DNA from 3 places in the Erythrobacter sp. KY5 genome. Region 3 is predicted to be linked to each of the others. Evidence: predicted binding sites of a transcription regulator. Region 3 holds the regulator's gene; each other region holds the start of a gene.
What was found. The regulator LexA, encoded in region 3, represses DNA repair genes until DNA is damaged. The targets are predictions, from matches to a motif close to GTTCCNCNCTTGTTCT.
Positions count from the first base shown of each region.

Region 1: the regulator LexA is predicted to act here: its motif matches at 1,522-1,537, upstream of CD351_RS03490 (ribonucleoside-diphosphate reductase subunit alpha).
Region 2: the regulator LexA is predicted to act here: its motif matches at 5,354-5,369, upstream of CD351_RS09270 (ImuA family protein).

Region 1 is NZ_CP021912.1:715,650-722,775, reverse strand. It holds gene CD351_RS03490 (ribonucleoside-diphosphate reductase subunit alpha) at 1-1,436, opposite strand, end outside; one part of gene CD351_RS03485 (IS5 family transposase) at 2,102-2,434, shown strand; one part of gene CD351_RS03485 (IS5 family transposase) at 2,437-2,868, shown strand; gene CD351_RS03480 (alpha/beta fold hydrolase) at 2,981-3,889, opposite strand; gene CD351_RS03475 (hypothetical protein) at 4,084-4,578, opposite strand; gene CD351_RS03470 (TraB/GumN family protein) at 4,899-5,828, opposite strand; gene CD351_RS03465 (GIY-YIG nuclease family protein) at 5,897-6,211, opposite strand; gene nadB (L-aspartate oxidase) at 6,311-7,126, opposite strand, start outside.
Region 2 is NZ_CP021912.1:1,961,693-1,968,818, forward strand. It holds gene CD351_RS09245 (lipopolysaccharide assembly protein LapB) at 1-1,209, shown strand, start outside; gene CD351_RS09250 (bile acid:sodium symporter family protein) at 1,250-2,209, shown strand; gene panB (3-methyl-2-oxobutanoate hydroxymethyltransferase) at 2,206-3,078, opposite strand; gene CD351_RS09260 (sodium-dependent transporter) at 3,225-4,679, shown strand; gene CD351_RS09265 (pyridoxamine 5'-phosphate oxidase family protein) at 4,746-5,231, opposite strand; gene CD351_RS09270 (ImuA family protein) at 5,493-6,281, shown strand; gene CD351_RS09275 (DUF6504 family protein) at 6,223-7,126, shown strand, end outside.
Region 3 is NZ_CP021912.1:2,201,474-2,208,599, forward strand. It holds gene pip (prolyl aminopeptidase) at 1-54, shown strand, start outside; gene CD351_RS10420 (aminodeoxychorismate/anthranilate synthase component II) at 59-661, shown strand; gene trpD (anthranilate phosphoribosyltransferase) at 658-1,650, shown strand; gene trpC (indole-3-glycerol phosphate synthase TrpC) at 1,656-2,444, shown strand; gene moaC (cyclic pyranopterin monophosphate synthase MoaC) at 2,613-3,089, shown strand; gene CD351_RS10440 (molybdopterin molybdotransferase MoeA) at 3,086-4,264, shown strand; gene lexA (transcriptional repressor LexA) at 4,479-5,183, shown strand; gene CD351_RS10450 (ComEC/Rec2 family competence protein) at 5,177-7,126, opposite strand, start outside.

The DNA.
Region 1 (7,126 bases), 1.5 Mb from region 3:
GCGCCCATTTCGGCCGCATCGGGGCAAGGTCCACGCTCCTGCGCGAGCAGCATCGAAGCCTCGGACGCCTTGGCCTGAATGTGCTTGAACATTTTCAGGTTCAGCGCCTTGGCCATTGCGCTTTCAAAGCCCAGCCCCTTCTGTTGGAGGAAGGAGTGGAAGCCCATCACGCCAAGGCCGACCGAACGCTCCCGCTCAGCCGAATAGCGCGCGCGGGCCATTTCGTCGGGTGCGCGGTCGATATAGTCCTGAAGAACGTTGTCGAGGAAGCGCATGACGTCTTCGATGAATTGCTTGTCGGTCGACCATTCGTCCCACTTCTCAAGGTTGAGCGAGCTGAGGCAGCAGACCGCGGTGCGATCGTTACCGAGGTGGTCGATACCGGTCGGCAGCGTGATTTCCGAACACAGGTTCGAGGTTGAGACCTTGAGGCCCAGATCGCGGTGATGCTTGGGCATCATTCGGTTCACGGTGTCGGAGAAGACGATATAAGGCTCGCCCGTTGCAAGGCGGCATTCGACCAGCTTCTGGAACAGCGAACGCGCATTGACGGTGCCGCGCACCTCGCCGGTCTTGGGCGACTTGAGGTCGAATTCCGACCCGTCGCGCACGGCTTCCATGAACTCGTCGGTCAGCAGTACGCCGTGGTGCAGGTTCAGCGCCTTGCGATTGAAGTCGCCCGAAGGTTTGCGGATTTCGAGGAATTCCTCGATCTCCGGGTGGCTGACGTCGAGATAGCAGGCCGCAGACCCACGCCGCAGCGAGCCTTGCGAAATCGCCAGCGTGAGCGAATCCATGACGCGCACGAACGGGATGATGCCGCTGGTCTTGCCGTTGAGGCCGACCGGCTCACCAATGCCGCGCACATTGCCCCAATAGGTGCCGATGCCGCCGCCCTTGGAGGCAAGCCAGACATTCTCGTTCCAGGTGCCCACGATGCCGTCGAGGCTGTCGGACACCGAGTTGAGATAGCACGAGATCGGCAGGCCGCGCGCCGTACCGCCGTTTGAAAGAACGGGGGTCGCGGGCATGAACCACAGGTTCGAGATGTAATCGTAGAGCCGCTGTGCGTGATCCTGATCGTCGGCATATGCATCGGCGACGCGGGCGAACAGGTCCTGATACTTCTCACCGGGCAGCAGGTAGCGGTCGGTCAGCGTTTCCTTGCCGAATTCGGTGAGGTTCGCATCGCGCGCTTCGTCGATCTGCACGTCGAAGCGGCGGTCGTTGACCTTCTTGCTGTCGGGAGTGGCTGCGGCCTTGGCGGCCTGCGCCACGGCATTGCCCAGCGCTTCTGCGCTTTTGGTTGCGATCAGTTCCTCGCTACCTGAATCCGACTTGTCCATCGTAACGGCCTTTTCGTTCTTGATTTCGGCGCCGAGGGTTTCCCCGGTGTCAGCATCACTAAGCACTTCGTCACCTGCCTTGAATTCCATCACTGCCCCGTTTCGCGTCAACTCAGTCGCGTTCTCGTCGAATCGGTTGCTTGCGTTTCGCTCGTCTTATCCGAAAAGCGCGCATGTTCCGATTCTGTTCTGCACCAATCCATCGACAGCTTCTGCACTGCTTTGCCCCTCCGGGCTCACAGGCTTATCCGCCAACACATCAACATTCGGCCCCGTTTTGCCCCTTTGTCGCAGCGACTCCTTCCCTGATCGCGCCCTTTGCTGTTGTGCTTGGGGCTCGAGAGTGAGCGCTATAATTTGGGGGTCCAACGCGAACCGAACCACTAGATACTGAATCAGCGCGGGTATCGGGTCAACGGGTGATTAACCCTAATTCGTTCAGGCAGGCCGGTGTATTGTCATGCTGCAACGCCGCGACGCGTGGTCAAAGCTTGAGTCGCGAGACGCGCAAGACCCAAAATGAATCTGTGAAGAAAAATTTGGTGATTGAATCATTTGAATCAAGCCGTGAATCATTAGCAGGCGGCGTGGAAATTATATTGCGCGCACGGCCCCAACGGGCGCTATCCCTAGCGTCATGTCGAACCACGGAAACCTTCGCCAATGAGTTGATCGACCGGCACTAGGGTCCGTACTCAATAAGGACTGGTGCTGTTGAGTGATTGGTGATTCAAGGCTGTTGGAAGGAGCCTTGGATGAGCAAGCATCTTTACTGGTTGGACGATCAGTCGTGGGCGGCGATTGAGCCTTTGCTGCCCCGTGGTCGGCGCGGTGCACGGCGGGTTGATGATCGGCGCGTGATCTCGGGGATCATGCACATGCTCAAGACGGGTGCCCGGTGGCGCGATTGCCCTTCTGAGTATGGTCCCTACACGACGGTCTACAACCGCTTCAACCGGTGGAGCCGACAGGGCGTGTGGCAAGACATCTTCTATGCTCTGACCGGATCGAGCGGGGTGATCGGCGGGGTCACCGCCTCGGTGGACTCGATGCACATCAAGGCGCATCGCTCGGCAGCGGGCGCAAAAGGGGGGCCTTCCATCACTGTATCGGGCGCTCGCGCGGCGGTCGTACCACCAAGGTTCACGCCCTGACCGATGAGCGGGGACGGCCCCTCGCTCTGGTCCTGACCCCCGGCAACACGCATGATCTGACAGGCGCGCGCGATCTGCTGGCCATCACCGGTGCGCCCCGCCGCCTGCTGGCCGATCGCGCCTATGACGCGCGGTCCCTGCGCGACTGGCTTGCCGAGCACGGCTGCGAACCAGTCATCCCGCCCAACCCGACCCGCAAACACCCGCACACATACGACGCTCTCGCCTACAAGCAGCGCAACGGGATCGAACGCTTCTTCTGCCGCCTGAAAGACTTCCGACGCATCCACACCCGCTACGACAAGCGCGCAGACATCTTCCTCTCTGCAATACTCATCGTCGCCGCCATCATCTGGTGGGCTAATTGAGTCCCGACCCTAAAGCGCTCCCTTGGGGTGGCGCTGGTGATCGAAGCGATCCAGTGCACGATTAACCAGGGCGCTGCGCTGATGGACCGGGCGCGCGGCTGGGGCGGCGCGGTCAGGCGCTCACGCTTTGCGCTGTGCTGACCGAGCGGGTGTGCCCGGTGATCTCATCAACCATGCGGTCCACCAGATCGAGCGGCAGATCGTGCCCCCAGCCCGGAATGGTGACGAGCTTTGCGCCGGGAATGTGCTTCGCTGTATCCTTGCCTGCTTCGAGCTTCACCAGCGGATCGTCCTCGCCATGAAGCACCAGCGTGGGCGTCGTCACCTGAGCCAGCCTTGAGCGCCGGTCGCCATCGTCGATGATCGCGGCGAGCTGACGCGGCAGGCCGGGCGGATAGACGCTGCGCTGAACCAGCGCCTGCACCCGCTTGCGCCGCGCTTCGGGATCGGCGGGAAAGCCGGGGCCGGTGATGTTGCGCGCGATGTTGATGCCGTGCTCGATCACGGCCTCCTCCTCCATCGAGGGCAGCGGCGCGGTGAGCGCTTCGATCGCGCGCTTTTCCGCCTGGGGCAGGCGCGGATTGCCGGTGGTCGACATGACCGAGGTGAGCGAGAGCAGGCGTTCGGCATGGTGGATCGCCATCAGCTGCGCGATCATCCCGCCCATCGACGCGCCGACCACATGCGCGCGTTCGATCTCGAGCGCTTCGAGCAGCGCGATCCCGTCATCGGCCATGTCGCGCAGGGTGTAAGGCACCGCCATCGGAAAGCCGATCCGCTTGCGCAGCAATTGCCAGACCAGCTTGGGCGGCTTTGCATCGCCCATCTTTTGCGACAAGCCGATGTCGCGATTGTCGTAGCGCACGACGTGATAGCCCTTCGAAGCGAGCGCCTCGACAAATTCGATCGGCCAGTGCGCCAATTGCGCGCCTAGCCCCATGACAAGCAGGATCGTTTCGTCCCTTGGATTGCCGTGGGTTTCGTAACACAGCTCAATTCCGTTGGCCGTGATGTGCGGCATAATCTGCTCCTGCTGCGCCCTTCGTGTGGGGCCTTGTTCAATACGATAATGAACAAAGCGCCTTTGCCCGGTCAGATCAAGCGTCGAGGCGCAGCTATGCGGCACAAAGCAAAGGCCCCGCCCGGCCTTTTCGCGCGGATGCAATACGCACGAGAAAGACCGGACGGGACAGCGACTTGGCAGGCCAGGGGCTGCTAGCCGCCAAGCGTGATAAAGTCGTCACCTGCTGCAAGGCGGGCGCTTTCGGTGCGCTGGAGCTGCGCATTGAGCTCGCGATATTCGCGCGGGCTTTCGGCAAAGATGATGTTGGCGAGGAACTGCGCGTTCTCGGCATCGGCAACGGGCACGTCGCTCATATCACCAAGCCAGCGCAGCGCATGCTGAGCCGTGCGGGCAGACGCGCGGTCGCCGGTATTGGTGACCAGCTCGACATTGGCAGGCTTGCCATCGTCGCCCATTTCAAAGGTCAGCTGGACGATGCCCGAGGCCGGACGCAGATTGCGGCGGGCAGGCTCACGCTGAAGCGCCCGGTTGAGCGTCGCGTTGGCGTTTTCGCGCCACTCGGCATACTTTTCGGGCGAGGTGACGACGATTGCGTCGGAATGCTCGGCAGCGGCAGGCGCGGCGAAAGCGAGAGCAGCAGCCAGAACGGCGGCAGGAGCGATTGCAAACTTAACGGGGGTCTTCATTGGATCATCCTCTTTTCCAAACGGGTTGGGTCTTGTCGGATGATCGGCCGGAAAACGCCTGGAGCAGCAGGGCATCAGCCCACGCCCGCTTTAGCTTTCAGCATTAGGGTCGATCAGGTGCTTTGGGAGAGAAACGGGGTAGATCGGGGTCTCCCTCAGCAGCCATGTGAAAAGTGCACTTTGAGCACGATTCTATCAATCACGGCTCTGCCAACGGGCAAATCTATCGTTTGGCGGACATAAAACGCGACGAACGACATAGTGGCGTCGACAAGTGTAGTCGCCTGATCGGTCGGTAATTCGCTGAATTCGAACGCGCCCTAGCGCCAGTTCGGACCGCCAATGGGGAAGCCTTGCGCCTCCAACTGGTCGAGCACGCCGTCCGTTTCGGCCAGCACCCGCAACGGGACCACCGCGACGGTGACGCCGGACTGCTCGGAGGCATCGGCGATCATGCTGACCCACTGCCCGCGTATCTCTTCGCCCAGCTCATCATCCGCCCATGGCCAGCACTGGCCAAGCGCGATTTCGAGCGGGTTTTCCATCACCGCCGGCACATCATACCGGCGCCAGTCCGCGCCGCGTTTCTCGATGATGTCCGGCCCCGCTTCGGTCGCGCTCATCGCGGCTTCGAGGCAGGGAATGTGGCTGCGCGGATCGGCTTCGGCGAGGTTATCGAGCAGGTCTTCGCCGCGAAAGCGCTCTGGCCGGATGATCGGAATATCGGCATCATCGGCGGCATCCTTCACCACCTCGGTCGCATCGTCGGTCGTCTCGTCATCGAAGTCGAGCCGCCGCGCGAGGAGGTCAAAGCTCGTCATCAGGAAGGAGCCGCGATCATAGTCCTTGTCGTACTCCGCTTCGAGCGCGGCGAGCCGGGCGCGCTGAGCTGCGTCAAGGTAATCGGCAGCGACCGAGCCATCGGGCAGCTTGGTAAAGCTCCCCCCGCGAAAGATCAGCCGCAGCACATCGCCGGGCGAAAACTTGGGCCGCGCGCGGATGATGACGCGGTCAGCTTCCTCGGTTGCTTCCTCGAGCCGGTCGGGAAACCACGGCGTCGACTTGGGCACAGCGCGAATCTCGCCGACAAGGATAACGGTCCCGGTCGGCGTCTCGATAAACCACATCGGCGCGCCGGAGCGCTGAGCGGTGACGACGATCTGGCTTTGCGAGGTCGGGGCAGGGTCTTGGGCCGCCACGGGAGCAGCACCAAGCGCGGTCAGGGCGAACAGGAGGGGGATGGTACGCATGGCGGCTTCGATATCCCTTCAAAGCTGCATACCGCTTGAACGCGCTGGGTCCCCGCGTTCGCGGGACGCTAGGATGGCAAAGGATCGAAACCCAATTTCTCGGCCATATCCTTCCATTGCGGATTTTCGGCTTCGATAAGCTCCAGCTTCCATGCCCTGCGCCATTTCTTAATGCGCTTCTCTCGAATGATAGCGGCTCCCATGTCGCCATGATGCTCGAACCAGACGAGACGGTTGACGCCGTATTCCTTGGTGAATCCGCTGAATGTCCCATCCCTGTGCTGCGCGATCCGGACCGCGAGATCGGAGGTTACGCCGCAGTAGAGGGTGCCGTTGCGTTTGGAAGCGAGGAGGTAAACCGTCGGGAGGGAGTTCGGCTGCATAATAACCCCACTTTGTCATTCCCGCGAAAGCGGGAACCTAGGATCACGTGGTTCTGATCAGCCCCTGGGTCCCCGCTTTCGCGAGGATGACAGGGGGGCTCACGGCACCAACACCGTGTCCTTCACCACGTCGCTCGTCTCGGGGTAGTCCATCGTGAAGTGCAGCCCGCGGCTCTCCTTGCGCGCCAATGCTGAGCGCACGATCAGCTCTGCTGCCTGCAACAGGTTGCGCAGTTCGATGAGGTCGGTGGTGACGACGAAGCTGCCGTAATATTCCTCGACCTCGCGCTTGAGCATCTCGATCCGGTGCTGCGCGCGTTCGAGCCGTTTTGTGGTGCGAACGATGCCGACATAGTTCCACATGAAGCGGCGAATCTCGGTCCAGTTCTGCTTGATGACGACCTGCTCGTCTGAATCCGAAACGCGGCTTTCGTCCCACGGCAGGATCGCGGGCGGTTCCGGCAGCTCCTCCCACATGGTGAGGATGTCGGATGCCGCAGCCTCTCCGAAAACGAAGCATTCGAGCAGCGAGTTGGACGCAAGCCGGTTCGCGCCGTGAAGGCCGCTTTCGGTGCATTCGCCCGCCGCCCAAAGCCCCGGCAGATCGGTTCGGGCATACAAGTCCACCACCACGCCGCCGCAGGTGTAATGCTGTGCGGGCACGACAGGGATCGGCGCCTTCGTCATGTCGATGCCAAGGCCCATCAGCTTTTCGTAGATCGTCGGGAAATGCCCCTTCACGAAGTCGGCTGGCTGGTGGCTGATGTCGAGGTGGACGTAATCGAGGCCGAAGCGCTTGATCTGGTCGTCGATTGCGCGCGCCACGATATCGCGCGGGGCAAGCTCCATTCGCTCGGCATCGTAATCGGTCATGAAACGGTAGCCGGTCTCAGGATGAAAGAGCCGCCCGCCCTC
Region 2 (7,126 bases), 240 kb from region 3:
GCGGATTACGCGCTGGAGCTGGATCCGCAATATCCTTCAGCACTTTTGATGAGGGCCCAGCTGGTGCGCGATGCAAATGGGCTCGCGGAATCGCTTGTCTGGTTTGAGACTGCCGCTCTGGCGGCGCATTCGGACCCGGAAATTCTTGCCGATTACGCCGCAACACTGGGGGAGCTAGGCCGATACAGCGACATGCTGAAAGTTGTCAGGCAGCTGGCCGTCGCGGCACCCAACCATCCGCATGTTCATTTCCTCCAGGCAGTCCTCGCAGCGCGCGCTGGCGACCCGGTCCTGGCAGGTTCCTTGCTCAATCGAAGCGGTCTTGTTGGCAGAGGCGTGGCTTCTGCAATGATGCTCGATGCGATCGTAAATCTTCAGCAGGGCACCTACGACACTGCGGCGGAAACCTTGCAAACACTTGCGGAACGTCAGCCCGCCAATGTGCGGGTAAACGAGCTGCTTGCGCGCGCGCTCTGGCTGGGTGGACGCGATCGCGCTTTGGTTGATCGCTTCGAGGGACAAGCGTCTCGCAACAATGCGTCGCCGTATATCGTGATGCTTGTCGGTCGTAGTCTTGAAAGGATGGGCGATCGTGAGCGTGCCATCCCCTTCATCGAACGAGCGCTTGAGGGGCGAACCGATGACCAGATCATTCTCGAAGGATCGGCACGCCCTGGCGGACGGTTGCCGATAGCCACGGCTGAGTTGCGCGATTTCGTGGGGGCAGGAAGTCTCGCTCCGGCACGTAGGCTGGCAGACATTTTGTTAGAACGAGCCCCATCGTCCGGAGATATCCATTCGCTGGCTGGCGATACCTATCTTGCAAGCGACGAAACGCAAAGAGCACTGGAACTTTACGAAGTCTCGGCACGCGTGCGCCGCTCCTGGCCGCTAACTCGCAAAATGGTCGAGGCATTCATGGCCTATGGCGATCAGGTTTCCGCAGAAGTCCTTCTGACCAGACATATCGCGGGCGATCCTCACAACACCGAAGCGCTCTTGCTCCTCGCTCAGCGCAGCGCCGGGAATGAGGATTGGTTGAGAACTGCGGTCCTTCTCGATACGGCAATCGGTCTTGGTGCAGGTAACGATCTTGAAGTCCTTGCATTGCGAGCCGACGCTGCGCGTGCGCTCGGGGAAGAAGAGGATGCGGAGCGGTTTGATCAGCTGCTTACGCACCTCAAGCCGGGTGAATTCCTGAGCCTATAGCTCGACAAGCGGCAGCCGACAGGGCAGTGGCGCATCGCACATGCGCAATCGCCTTGCCATCTTTGCTGACCCCATGATCGCTGTGCTTCTGTTCGCGACAGCAATGGCATTCGCACTGCCTGCTAGCGGGGATGGGCGCGAAAGTGCTCAATCGGTTTCCAACATCGCAATCTTCGTTCTGTTCCTTGTGAACGGGATGCGGATCGCGCGCGGCGAAATCGCGCGCGGGTTCACCAACTGGAAGTTCTTCGTACCTCTGTTTGCGTTCGTGTTTGTGGCCATGCCGCTGATGGGCCTGGGGCTGTCGCACCTTGCGATTGGCGCGTTGCCGCCGATGGTTGCGCTTGGCTTTCTCTATCTCGGCACGCTGCCTTCGACGATCCAGTCCGCGACGTCCTACACTAGCCTTGCTGGGGGAAATGTGGCTTTGTCGGTAGTTGGCGCCGCGCTCATCAACATAGCCGGGGTGTTCATCACTGCTCCGTTATTCGCATTGCTGGCGGGTAACGAGGCAGCCGACATCGGAAGCGAAACAGTCATCCGGATCGGCGTGATCCTCATACTGCCATTCATACTCGGGCAAATGGTGCAGGGTTGGACGATTGAGTGGTTGAGGGACCGTAAGGCTCAGGTAGCTTGGCTTGACCGCGTCGTGATTGGCATTGCCGTTTATGTCGCATTCTCTGGCGCGGTTGGACAAGGGCTCGCAACTCTGTTCGGCGCGACCGGTTGGGCCATCATGATTGCGCTCGTGATCGCATACCTTATCGCGGCCTCTGGCGGGGCGTGGATCACCGGCGGTTTGCTCGGGATCGAGCGCAAGGATCGTATCGCGTTCCTGTTCGCAGGTGCGCAGAAAAGTGTCGCGATTGGTGCCCCGTTAGCAGCGATCCTGTTCCCCGCCGAAGTGGCGGGTTTCGTCATTGCCCCGCTGTTGCTGTACCACTTGCTGCAACTGATGATCGCAGCGCCGGTCGCCTCAATGCTGGCCGACGACTAGCTCTTCGGCTGGTACGTTTGCTCGTCGGTCGGGAACGTGCGCGTGCGTACCTCTTCAGCGTATTTTTCGACGGTTTTGTCGATGACGCTTGCAATATCCTCGTACCGTTTCACGAAGCGCGGGACGCGCTCGAACATGCCAAGCATGTCTTCGGTGACGAGTACTTGACCATCGCACTGGGCAGAGGCTCCGATGCCGATCACCGGAATTTCGAGTGACTGGGTAAGGGCGACTGCGATAGGTTCCAGTACCCCTTCCGCGACTACCGAAAATGCGCCAGCATCCTCAACAGCTTTCCCGTCGCGAAGGATTTTTTCGTGTTCCTGCTGGCTCCGTCCGCGGGCAGCGTAGCCTCCAAGCACGTTAACCGCCTGTGGTGTCAGGCCGACATGACCCATCACCGGAATACCGCGATTGGTGAGAAAGCTGATCGTCTCAGCCATGGCTTCGCCGCCTTCAAGCTTGACAGCAGCGCAACCGGTTTCCGCCATGATCCGGCTGGCCGTGTCGAAAGCCTGTTCTTTGGATGCCTCGTATGACCCGAACGGCATGTCGACTACGACAAGGCTGTGATAGCTGCCACGGACCACCGCTGCACCGTGCGCGATCATCATTTCCGGCGTGACCGGCAGAGTTGAATCGAGACCGTAGATCACTTGCCCGAGTGAATCGCCGACAAGCAGGATATCGCAGTGCGTATCAAGCAATTGTGCCTGACGTGCGGTATAAGCGGTCAGCATGACGAGCGGCTCTTTGGTCGCGCCATCCTTCTTGTGATCGCGAATGCGCGGGACTGTCAGTCGCTTGCGCGGCTTGGGGGTGGGGTTGGCTCTGCTGGTGCTCGTATCGAGCTGAAATGTGGTCGACATGAGGGCTGATCTAGCGTCGCAACGCGCAAACGACAAACAGGGATATTGCTCTGCCCCCTTGGCGAGAGCGTCGAAACATTGCAGATAGGCGTCAACACAAGACAATGCGCTTGGGGAAGCGCGATCCAAGAGGGATTTTTCTAGACATGGCAGCAGCAGGTTCAGGCCACGAAAATTGGTCGTCACGCAGCGCGTTCATACTCGCTGCGGTTGGTTCGGCGGTGGGCCTGGGCAATATGTGGCGCTTTCCTGCCGAAGCGGGCGAGAACGGGGGCGGCGCGTTCGTTCTGTTCTACATCTTCTGCGTCTTGCTGATCGGTTTGCCGGTGCTCCTGTCCGAAGTGCTGATCGGTCGTCATGGGCAGGCCTCGGCTCCCGACAGCGTTCGCAAGGTTGCGCGCGATTCCAATGCTTCGGGAGGCTGGAGCATAATCGGTTCGTTGGGCGTCTTTGCCGCCTTTTTGATCCTCAGCTTCTATTGCGTCGTGGGTGGATGGGTTCTCTACTACGTCGGTGTGTTCGTGAGCGATCTGTTTCAGACCGGGCTTACCGGGGGTGCTTTCGACGGGCGCGCTGCGGAAGATATCGAGGGGCTGCTTCCTGGTCTGTTCGGCAATGGCGGGTTGATGGTTGGCCTCAATCTCGGCTTTCTGGCGGTGACGATGTTCTTCGTGGCGCGCGGTGTATCGAGCGGTATCGAGTGGGTTGCGGTCTATCTCATGCCGATCTTCTTCCTGCTGTTCCTCGGCATCACGATCTATGGCGCCTTCACCGGCAATTTCAGTGAAGCGGTTTCCTATCTCTTCACGTTCGATTTCTCGAAGCTGACCGGTGAAGTGATGCTGGCAGCGGTCGGGCAGGCGTTCTTCTCACTGTCTCTGGGCGTTGCGGGAATGATAACCTACGGCTCCTATGCCAACCGCGACACAAATCTGGGTCAGACCTCTGGGATAATTGCCGGCGCCGATACGGGCGTCGCGCTGCTCGCCGGTCTCGCTATCTTCCCGATTGTCTTTGCTGCCGGCCTTTCGGCGAGCGCAGGTCCGGGCCTCATGTTCCAGTCGCTGCCGATCGCGTTCCAGGCGATGCCGTTCGGCTCGCTCATCGGGCTTGCGTTTTTCGTCATGGTCTTCTTTGCCGCGCTGACCAGTTCGGTGTCGCTGCTCGAAGCTCCCGTTGCTTTCCTGAAAGACAAGGTTCGAATTTCGCGCGCAATGGCGACGATCCTCGTCGGCGCAGGGGCGGCTTTGCTGGGCGTGCTGGCGTCGCTTTCCTTTAACGACATGGCGGAATTCTACCCGCTGAGCTTCATTCCGCTATTTGCCGAAGCGAATTTCTTCGATGCGCTCGACGGAGTGACGGCCAAGCTGTTCATGCCGATCGGCGCAATCCTGACCTGTATCTTCGTAGGCTGGATCGCGGATGCCAGGTTGATCGATGATGAGAACGGGCTCGACGGGGCGCTGCACCAGACCTGGCGCGCTCTGGTGCGTTATGTCTGCCCGATTGCGCTTTTCCTGATCCTTCTGGCTGGCATCTTCCCGGAAACGGCTGCGATTGTGATGGAAGGGATTGCTGCCCGGTTCAGCCGATTTGGTTGAGCAGCGGTGCATCTAATGAAAAGGGCCGCCTGTAGGGGCGGCCCTTTTCTTTTGCGGTATGGTCGGTCAGAGCGCGACGTTTTCGACGTGCTCTTTCTCGGCTTCGTCGTGGACGTTCATGCCGAGCGCCATCTTGGCAGTGTTAAGCAGGCCAAGATCGCCGCTCCAGATCTCAGCATCGCCGAGGTCCATGCGCAGGAAAACGATGTTTGGATCGTCCTTGCCACCTTCGTACCAGGCTTCAACGAAGTTGTTCCAGAACTGGTCGAAGCGCTCTTGGCTTGTCTCGCGGGTGAGCGTGCCGTTGAAGCGGGCGTACATGTCGTGACCCTTGCCCTGAAAGGTCGCGGTCGCCGCACCGAGCTTGTTGAAGTCGCTATGCGCGTGAGTGAAGAACCAGATCGCGCTGTTGGCGTCCTTGTCGAGCTGCGGGCTCATGGGGACTGCGGTTGCGGGTTGTCCGTCCAGTTGGAGGAACAGGAATGGCGAATCTGCCAGCGCTTTCCAGAACTGGGTTTTGAGTTCGTCGGCTTTGCCTTCGTTGTAACGCATTGATGTATCTCCTTGTCTATCCACTCAATGCGCGGGGAGGGGGCAGCGTTCCATTTCAGGTGTCTGTTGCGGTCATGCGGGCCGAAAAATCGTTGCACTGATAAGTAAATGAGAACATATTAAGAACAAATGAGGCTCGGCCGAGTCTCTCATGATATTCCTATGACCAGTCCTGCTCTTCCTTCCGGGGCGAAAGCCCTGCACGATCTGTCCGTTTCTTCGCGCCCTCCGGCTCACTGCGGAGGGGGCGCTGCGTCATGTCTGTCGGCTCACACCTTGTCGGCAGAGGAAATCGCGGCGATCTCGAAGGCGAGGGAGGGGCGCTGGCAACCCGGACTTCCCGATCAGCCGCTTCACAGTGAAATTTTCACCAGCGCCCGCGACGCGAGCGGGGCCGGACTGGCGCTGGCTCTGGCACGCGATGCGCTCAAGGAGGCGGCTCATTCTGACGACCCGCTCGCCGAAGCTGATGATCGCCGACATATCCTTTGGGTGCAGGATGCGCGTGCGCTGCAGATGGGCGGACGACCTTATATTCATGGGCTACCGGAGGAATTTCGCGAGCGCCTGATCCATGTCGAGGCTCGCAAACCCGAAGATGCGCTATTCGCCCTGGAAGAAGGGCTCAAGTGCCGCGATCTTGCCTGCGTGATCGGTGAGATTGCTAGCAATCCGCGCGCTCTCGATTTTACTGCCTCGCGAAGGCTCAGCCTCGCCGCAGAAAAGCATGGTGTGGCCTTGTGGCTGGTGCGGATCGATGCAGAACCCGACCTGTCTTCGGCGCGGATGCGTTGGCGGGTGCGGCCTGCTGTTTCGGCATCCCCGCGTTGGAACGCCGATGCCCCTGGTGTGCCAACCTGGCAGGCTGAACTGTTCCGCGCGCGCGGCCACGCTCCCGGACAATGGACACTCACTTATGACGAAGGACGCCTCTTTACCCGCAGCGCCTTGCAACCCGCCAACACGCCTAGCCACACCGCCGCGCCGTATTCTGGCCGTCTGGTGCGCCCGACTGTCGGTCGATCGCTGGCGGCTGTCGCTCGCGCCTGAAGGGACAGACAGGAAGGCCTGCGGGCCCGGCGAAGGCGCCGATGGCGAGCCGACCGTACTCATAATCGAAACCGCACACGGCCCGCGCATCCATGCCGTGAATCGCGCAGGGCACGATGCTGGCGCACGGACAGGAATGATGCTTGCTGATGCCCGCACGGTATGTCCGTCGCTTATGACCGCTCCTGCTGACCCGGCGGGCGATCTTGCGTGTCTGGAAAAACTGGCCGTGTGGGCTCAGCGCTGGGGTCCATGGAGCACGCTTGATCCTCCGGACGGCGTGTTGGTCGATGTTACCGCTGCCGCTCATTTGTTCGGCGGTGAAGCGCGCTTGCTGGCTGATGTTGAAACTGCGTTTGCGGGCCGTGGTTTTGCCGTGCGCACAGGTCTTGCTCCGACCGCTGGCGCGGCCTGGGCTTTGGCGCACTACGGTCCGGCCCGTTCGATTTTGTTGGAAAGCGAAAACATGACCCGCACTCTCGCCGACCTGCCGGTTGCAGCGCTGCGGTTGGATGACGACGTGCTCACCGTCTTGCGACGTCTGGGTCTCAAGCGGCTTGGGGAGCTTGCCGACATCACGACCGGAGCCGTGAACCGAAGCGAAGAGGCCGCGCGCGATGCGCTCCATCGCCGTTTCCGCAACCGCAGGTCGCCGAGCGCAAATCCACTGATCCGGCTCGACCAACTTCTCGGCCGCGTGCCTGAACCGTTGCTGCCGATCGTTCCGAAGCAGATGCCGCTCGTGCAGCGCCGTTTGATGGAACCGCTGCGCCATCGTTCTCTGCTTGACCGTGTGCTCGCCGACCTTGCCGAGGATATGGCACGCGAACTTGAAGGGCGAGGCG
Region 3 (7,126 bases):
ATCATTGACGGACTGGTCCGCGCAACCGACAAGCTGGCGGGCAAGACCGCTTGAGACCATGAACCAGATCCTCGTCATCGACAATTACGACAGCTTCACCTTCAACCTTGTCCATTACCTGATGGAACTGGGCGCGGATGTGCGTGTGGAGCGCAATGACGCGATCAGTGCGAGCGAGGCGCTGGCGACGAATGCGAGCGGGTTTCTGATCTCGCCCGGTCCTTGCACTCCCAATGAAGCGGGTATCAGTCTCGATCTCGTCGCCGCCTGCGCGGATGCCGAGAAGCCTCTGCTTGGCGTGTGTCTGGGCCATCAGGCAATTGGTCAACATTTCGGCGGCACGGTCACGCGCGGCGGGTTGATGCATGGCAAGACCTCGCCGGTCACACATGAGGGAACCGGCGTTTTCGCTGGCCTGCCCTCGCCCTTCACCGCGACGCGCTATCACTCGCTGATCGTCGAGGACATCCCCGAGGCGCTTGAAGTGAACGCCAGGTCCGATGACGGTTTCGTACAGGGCTTCCGCCACGCAGACCTTCCCATCCACGGCGTCCAGTTCCACCCAGAAAGCATCGCGACCGAGCACGGCCACGACCTGCTCGCCAACTTCCTGCGCCTGTGCGGGATAGCGACGCCAGAAAACGAGAACATTCCCGCATGAAGACGCTCCCCCTCGCCGTACCTCACATGAGCGAGACCGAGGCCGAGGAGGTCTTCGGCTGGATCCTCGATGGCGAGGCGACGGACGAGGAAATCGCGCGCTTCCTGCTCGCCATGACCGAGCGCAGCGAAACGGCTGACGAAATTGCCGGTGCAGCGCGAGCCCTGCGAGCCCGCCTAATCCCGATTGAAGCGCCAGAGGGCGCGGTCGATTGCTGCGGAACGGGCGGCGACGGGCATCATACGCTGAACGTCTCGACCGCGGTGAGCCTCGTGGTCGCGGCCTGCGGCGTGCCGGTGGCAAAACACGGCAACCGCGCTGCCTCGTCCAAGTCGGGGGCGGCGGACACTCTGGAAGCGCTCGGCCTCGATATGGACGCAGCCGGACGCACGGCGGAGAAGGCGTTGGCACAGCTCGGCATCTGCTTCCTGTTTGCAAAGAACCATCACCCTGCCATGGGCCGCATCCAGCCCATTCGCCTTCAGATCGGCAAGCGCACGATCTTCAACCTCATGGGACCGCTGTCGAACCCGGCAGGCGTGAAGCGCCAGCTGATCGGCATCGCGCGCCCCGGTTACGTCCCGATCTATGCCGAGGCGAAAGCGAAGCTGGGTACGGAGCGCACATTCATCGTTTCGGGCGACGAGGGCCTCGACGAACTCAGCCTAGCGGGCGGAAACGAACTTGCCGATGTCACCGGCAACGAATTTGCAATGCGCCGTGTCGATGCATCGGACGTAAATCTCCCCCACGCCCCGGTCGAAGCGATCCGCGGAGGCGATGCGCAGCACAATGCGAAGGCCTTGAAGGCGCTGCTCGAAGGCACGCCCGGACCATACCGAGATGCCGTTGTGCTGAACGCTGCGGCGACTTTGGTGGTTTCAGGCAAGGTTGATGAATGGGCCGATGGCGCCGCCATGGCGGCCGAGGCGCTCGACAGCGGAGCGGCGGCAAAGCTGCTTGCCGACTGGATAGAGATGGCGGTCTGACGCGCATGAACAAGCTTGAAGAAATCTGCGCGGCAAAGCGCGAAGTGGTCGCCGCCCGCAAAGGCGCTGTGCCCCTCAGCCAGCTCGAACAGGCGGCGGCCATCCAGACCGCTCCGCGCGGCTTTGAGGCGGCTTTGCGTAAACGCGCACAGACCGGCTTTGCGCTGATTGCCGAAATCAAGAAAGCAAGCCCGTCAAAAGGCCTGATCCGCGAGGATTTTCACCCGGCACGCCATGCAGCCGACTATGAAAAAGGGGGCGCGGCCTGTCTTTCGGTCCTGACCGACGCGCCCTATTTCCAGGGGCACGAAGACTATCTCGTCTCCGCCCGCGCCGCGTGCCAGCTCCCTGTCCTGCGCAAGGACTTCATGGTCGACCCTTGGCAATGCCTCGAAGCGCGCGCAATCGGGGCGGACGCGATCCTCATCATCGTTGCCGCGCTGGAAGATGGCCAGATGGCCGAAATCGAAGCCGCCTCACTCGAACACAATATGGACGTGCTGATCGAAGTCCATGACGAGAAGGAACTCGATCGCGCCGCTACGCATCTGAAAAGCCGTCTCCTTGGCGTCAACAACCGCGACCTCAAGACTTTCACCACATCGCTTGGCGTCACCGAACGCCTTGCTCCGCTTGCACCGGAAGGCGCGTTGCTGGTGGGGGAAAGCGGTATCTCGGATCATGCCGACCTCGAAAGGTTGGCGAAAAGCGGGGTGCGGACGTTCCTCGTCGGCGAAAGCCTGATGCGGGCCGATGACATCGTGGCGGCGACGCGGACCTTGCTCGAAGGATAATCGCGCACTGTCCTACATGCCGCCTTCGTGGCATCACCCGGATATGACTGGCGCAGCGAATGTCCTTAATGATCGAAAATGGCTATCAGACCGCGTTGGTGTGATCGACCCACTATTTGCCTCTGGACCGTGTAACATGCGGTCCACTTCTCAGGTAAGGTCCTGAATATGAACGGTTTGACACACCTCGATTCGCAAGGCTCCGCGCGCATGGTCGATGTCGGCGGCAAAGCCGAAACGCAGCGTATCGCGATTGCGTCCGGGCGGATCGGCATGTCTCCCGAAGCTCTCGAAGCAATCCGCCAAGGCGATGCGCCCAAGGGGGATGTACTCGGCACGGCGCGCATCGCCGGGATCATGGCCGCCAAGCGCACGGGCGAGCTGATCCCGCTGTGCCATCCGCTCGGGCTTGAAGCGGTGAGCGTCGAGTTCGCTTTCGAAGATCGCTCGATCCGTGCCACCGCTACCGCATCGCTGACAGGCAAGACCGGCGTGGAAATGGAGGCGATGGTCGCCGTTTCGACCGCGCTGCTCACCATCTACGACATGGCGAAGGCCATCGATAAGGGGATGGTGATTGGCGAGGTGCGCCTCATCGAGAAGCGCGGCGGCAAGTCCGGCGATTGGAAAGCGCCCGCCGCGTGAGCGGATTGCTCGACCTTGACGAGGCGCAAGAGCGGCTGCTCGCGCTTGTACCGGTGCTGGGCGCGGAAACGGTCCCGGTTGAAGAGGCATTGGGCAGGGTCCTGGCGCACGACCTCAAGGCGGCCCGAACCCAGCCTTCCGCAGACCTGTCGGCGATGGATGGCTACGCGCTTTCAGGTGCGGGACCATGGAAGCTCGTCGGTGAAAGCCGCGCCGGTGCGCCCTTCGATGGAAAGCTGGCTGAGGGCGAAGCCGTGCGGATCTCAACCGGTGCGCACATGCCCGCCGGCAGCGATAGCGTCCTCATTCAGGAAAACGCCCACGTCACGCAAGACGAAGTGAGCGCCGAGGATGCCCCGCCCCTCGGAAAGCATGTCCGCAAACGCGGTTTCGACTTCGCCTCCGGAGACACCGTACTCGAAGCCGGAACCCGGATCGGCCCTGCTCAACTCGCGCTGGCCATCACATCGGGTCACGGCACGTTGGCGGTCCGCAAACGCGCAAAAGTGGCGGTGCTCGATAGTGGTGATGAGCTGAGCTCAGATCCTGAAAACTGCGGTCCGAACCAAATCCCCGCCTCGAACGGAGCGATGATAGCCGCCATGCTGCGGCCCCTCGTCGGTGAATGCATGAGGATCGGACCGGTGGGCGACGATATGGGCGCGCTCGCAGCCGCTCTCGCCAGAGCGGAAGGCTGCGACATCCTCATCACATCGGGGGGAGCATCTGTGGGAGACCACGATCTCGTGCAATCGGCCTTGCGCGAATGGGGCGCGGATATAGCCTTCTGGAAAGTGGCTATCCGGCCGGGCAAGCCGCTCATGGTCGCGACGCGAGGCTCGCAAGTGGTGCTTGGCCTGCCGGGGAACCCTGTCTCAAGCTTCGTGACCGCGTTTCTGTTCGCGCTGCCCCTCGCCCGTGCGGCGATGGGAATGGCGGCGCGCTTGCCGGTCGCGGTGACTGCTCAAGCCGCTGAGACAATGCCCGCGACAGGAGCTCGCCGCGAGTTCGTGCGCGGTGTCTTCGACGGGCAGCGCGTTCGCCGCGCAGCATCGCAGGATTCGAGCGCAATCCGCTCACTTGCAGCAGCCAACTGCCTGATCGAACGCCCTGCCGGATCAGGCGAAGTGCAACCGGGTGAGCCTGTGCGCATCTACAACATCGAAAATGGCTGATTCCCTTGGGTTTGTCGACATAGTCCGCTTGACACGATTTCCGAAGTTGCCTACTTGTTCCACATTCGTTCACCATATCGGTGCGCGGTTAGTGCTCTGTATCGCACCTGTTCCGTTTTGACGGACGGTGCCTCTGGGAGCGCGCGAGTTTGGCATTGCGCACGGGCCACTTCCGGCTCAGGCGCGGACAATGCGGCTTTTACGGAGTTTGCCCATGTTGACGGCAAAACAGCATGAATTGATCCGCTTCATTCAGCAGCGGCTTGAAGAAACCGGTATCTCGCCGAGCTTTGAGGAAATGAAAGAAGCGCTCGACCTGAAGAGCAAATCGGGGGTTCACCGCCTGATATCTGCTCTTGAAGAACGCGGCTTTATCCGCCGCCTGCCCAACCGGGCTCGCGCGCTTGAGGTAATCAAGGTGCCGGAAGACGCGGTGACTGCAACGAGGTCGCAGGCCGCGCCCGCTTCGATTACGGCGAACGATGCGGTTGCTTCAGCTTCCAGCGTCATGGCGAAGGCGCCTCAGCCTGCCAATGACGTGATCGAAATCCCGCTTCACGGGCGCATCGCGGCTGGTGCACCGATTGAGGCACTCGAAGGGCAAAGCTCACTGCCGGTTCCTGCGGCGTTGCTTGGCCCGGGAGAGCATTACGCTCTTGAAGTGTCGGGAGACTCGATGATCGAGGCTGGCATCTTCGATGGCGATTTTGCCCTTGTTCGCCGAACCAACACCGCCCGCGATGGTGAGATCGTGGTGGCTCTGGTTCGCGGAGAAGAGGCAACGCTCAAGTACCTGCACAAGGAAGGCGCCATGGTTCGGCTCGATCCGGCCAATGCGACTTATGACGCACAGGTCTACGGCCCTGACGAGGTCGAAGTTCAGGGTAAACTTGCAGGTCTGTTGCGGCGTTATCACTGATTGCGTGGTCGGCGGGGTGATGCAAGGTCGTCTTCCCCCCGCCACCAGCCATGCCCTCCCTGACCTTCGGCAACGCTGGACACCTCGCCATCTTCAAGGTTGAGCGCAAGTCCGCCGGTGCGTGACAGCAAACGGCGGTCTGCCTTGAGCCAGCGAGGCTGGCACGATCTCGGCAGGAAACGGTCGGCGACCACGATATCGGCCCGCTCGCAGGCGGCAGAGAGCGAGCGCTCCTCTATAAGATCGCGATTGCGCGCAAGCAGGAGAGACCAGGTCCTCCCTCCCCGTTCGATCACCAGCGTGCAAAACTCGGTCGAACACTGTGCGCCATCCCATTGTGCAAGAGGGATGGGTTCGCTTTGAACGCTCGCCAATTCGAGAAGGTTGTCGCGTGAATAGGAGGATCGGCTGTCACGCAAAGACAAGAGCCTGAGACTGCCATCGTCATCTTCGATCGTGATGCCGACATTGCGTCCTTCCCTCCCGATCAGGACATCCGGTATCGGCGTGAACAGCAGCAGGGCCGTCGCAAGACCTGCCGGCACGAAGCCGAGCAAACGCGCCCTACCGCTCCACAGGGCGAGCCATAAGCCACCGCCTACGAAAAGCGCGATGGTCAGGCCGCTCATCTGAGGCATGAGCTTGACGGCACCGGGCTGTGAAGCGGTGAAGTGGGCAATGGTAAGCAGCGCCTTCAAAGAGGTCTCGACAAGCCACCAGAACGGTGCGCCGAGGCCAACGATATCGAACGCCAATGCAACCGCGATGAGCGGCATCGAGATGAAGGTTACAAGCGGGATTGCGAGCACATTGGCGAAGGCCCCGTACAAGCCCGCGCGGTGGAAGTGGAATAGAACGATCGGCATGAGCGCGATCTCGATAACGAGACCGGTCACGAACAGCATGAACACCCCCCTGCCGAAACGGCGCGGCCAATGCTCTTCCCGCGGCGCGAGGAATGCTTTTACAGGCCCCGAGGAATGGAGCGCCACGATCGCAAGGACTGCAGCAAAGCTCATCTGGAAGCTCGGCCCGATGACGCTCTCCGGCCAAAGCAGCAGCACGAACGCGGCTGCGACCGCAACCATTCTCAAAGACAGCGCATCGCGGCCCATCGCAAGCGCGATCAGAACCAGCATGGCTGCGGCGCAGCTGCGCACGGTTGGAACCTGCGCACCTGTCAGCAAAGTATAGCCGATCCCGGCCAGCGCTCCGATAGCGGCAGCTGCGACCGGGAGCCTCACGCGCAGAGCGATGGCGGGGAAAAGCGCAAGCAGCTTGAGCGCCATGAAATAGGCAGCCGCGATCACCGCGCTCACATGCAGCCCGCTGATTGCAAGCAGGTGGGTAAGGCCTGCATCGCGCATGGCGTCCTCGTCCGCCTCGGCGATTGCTCCCCTGTCGCCGCTTGCAAATGCAGCAGCGATTGTACCGGCCGAACCGTCGACGCGGTCCCTAACGTGGGCCGACAGAGCGCGTTGCATCGAGGCAATTCCGCTGGTTTGCGGCGCAGGCTCTATCACTTCGACCTCGCCCAGCACGCTGCCAGTGCCGCTCAACCCCTTGAACCAGGCTGCTCTGGCAAAATCGTAAGCGCCCGGTAGCATGGGGCTCGCCGGTGGCATGAGGCGGACGCGCATTCGGACGACCGCTCCTTCAGCCAAGGCCCCGGCATCGAGGCCCTCTGTCGCATCCTGAGCAACGCCGAGCGGGACATTGACCCTGATCCTTCGGCCCTGCCCATTGGCCGCATCACGAACAGCCAGCGTGAGGCGAATGCGGTCCTGCGATGGCTGATCCACGCGCTCAAGCACATATCCCTGAACGCGCTCGATCATGGGGCGCTCAATCGGCTCCGCGCCCACCATTTCGGAGCGCAGCCAGATGACGCTGACCCCTGCGGCAAAAACGAGGCCACACGCGATCAGGGCCGTTCGAACATG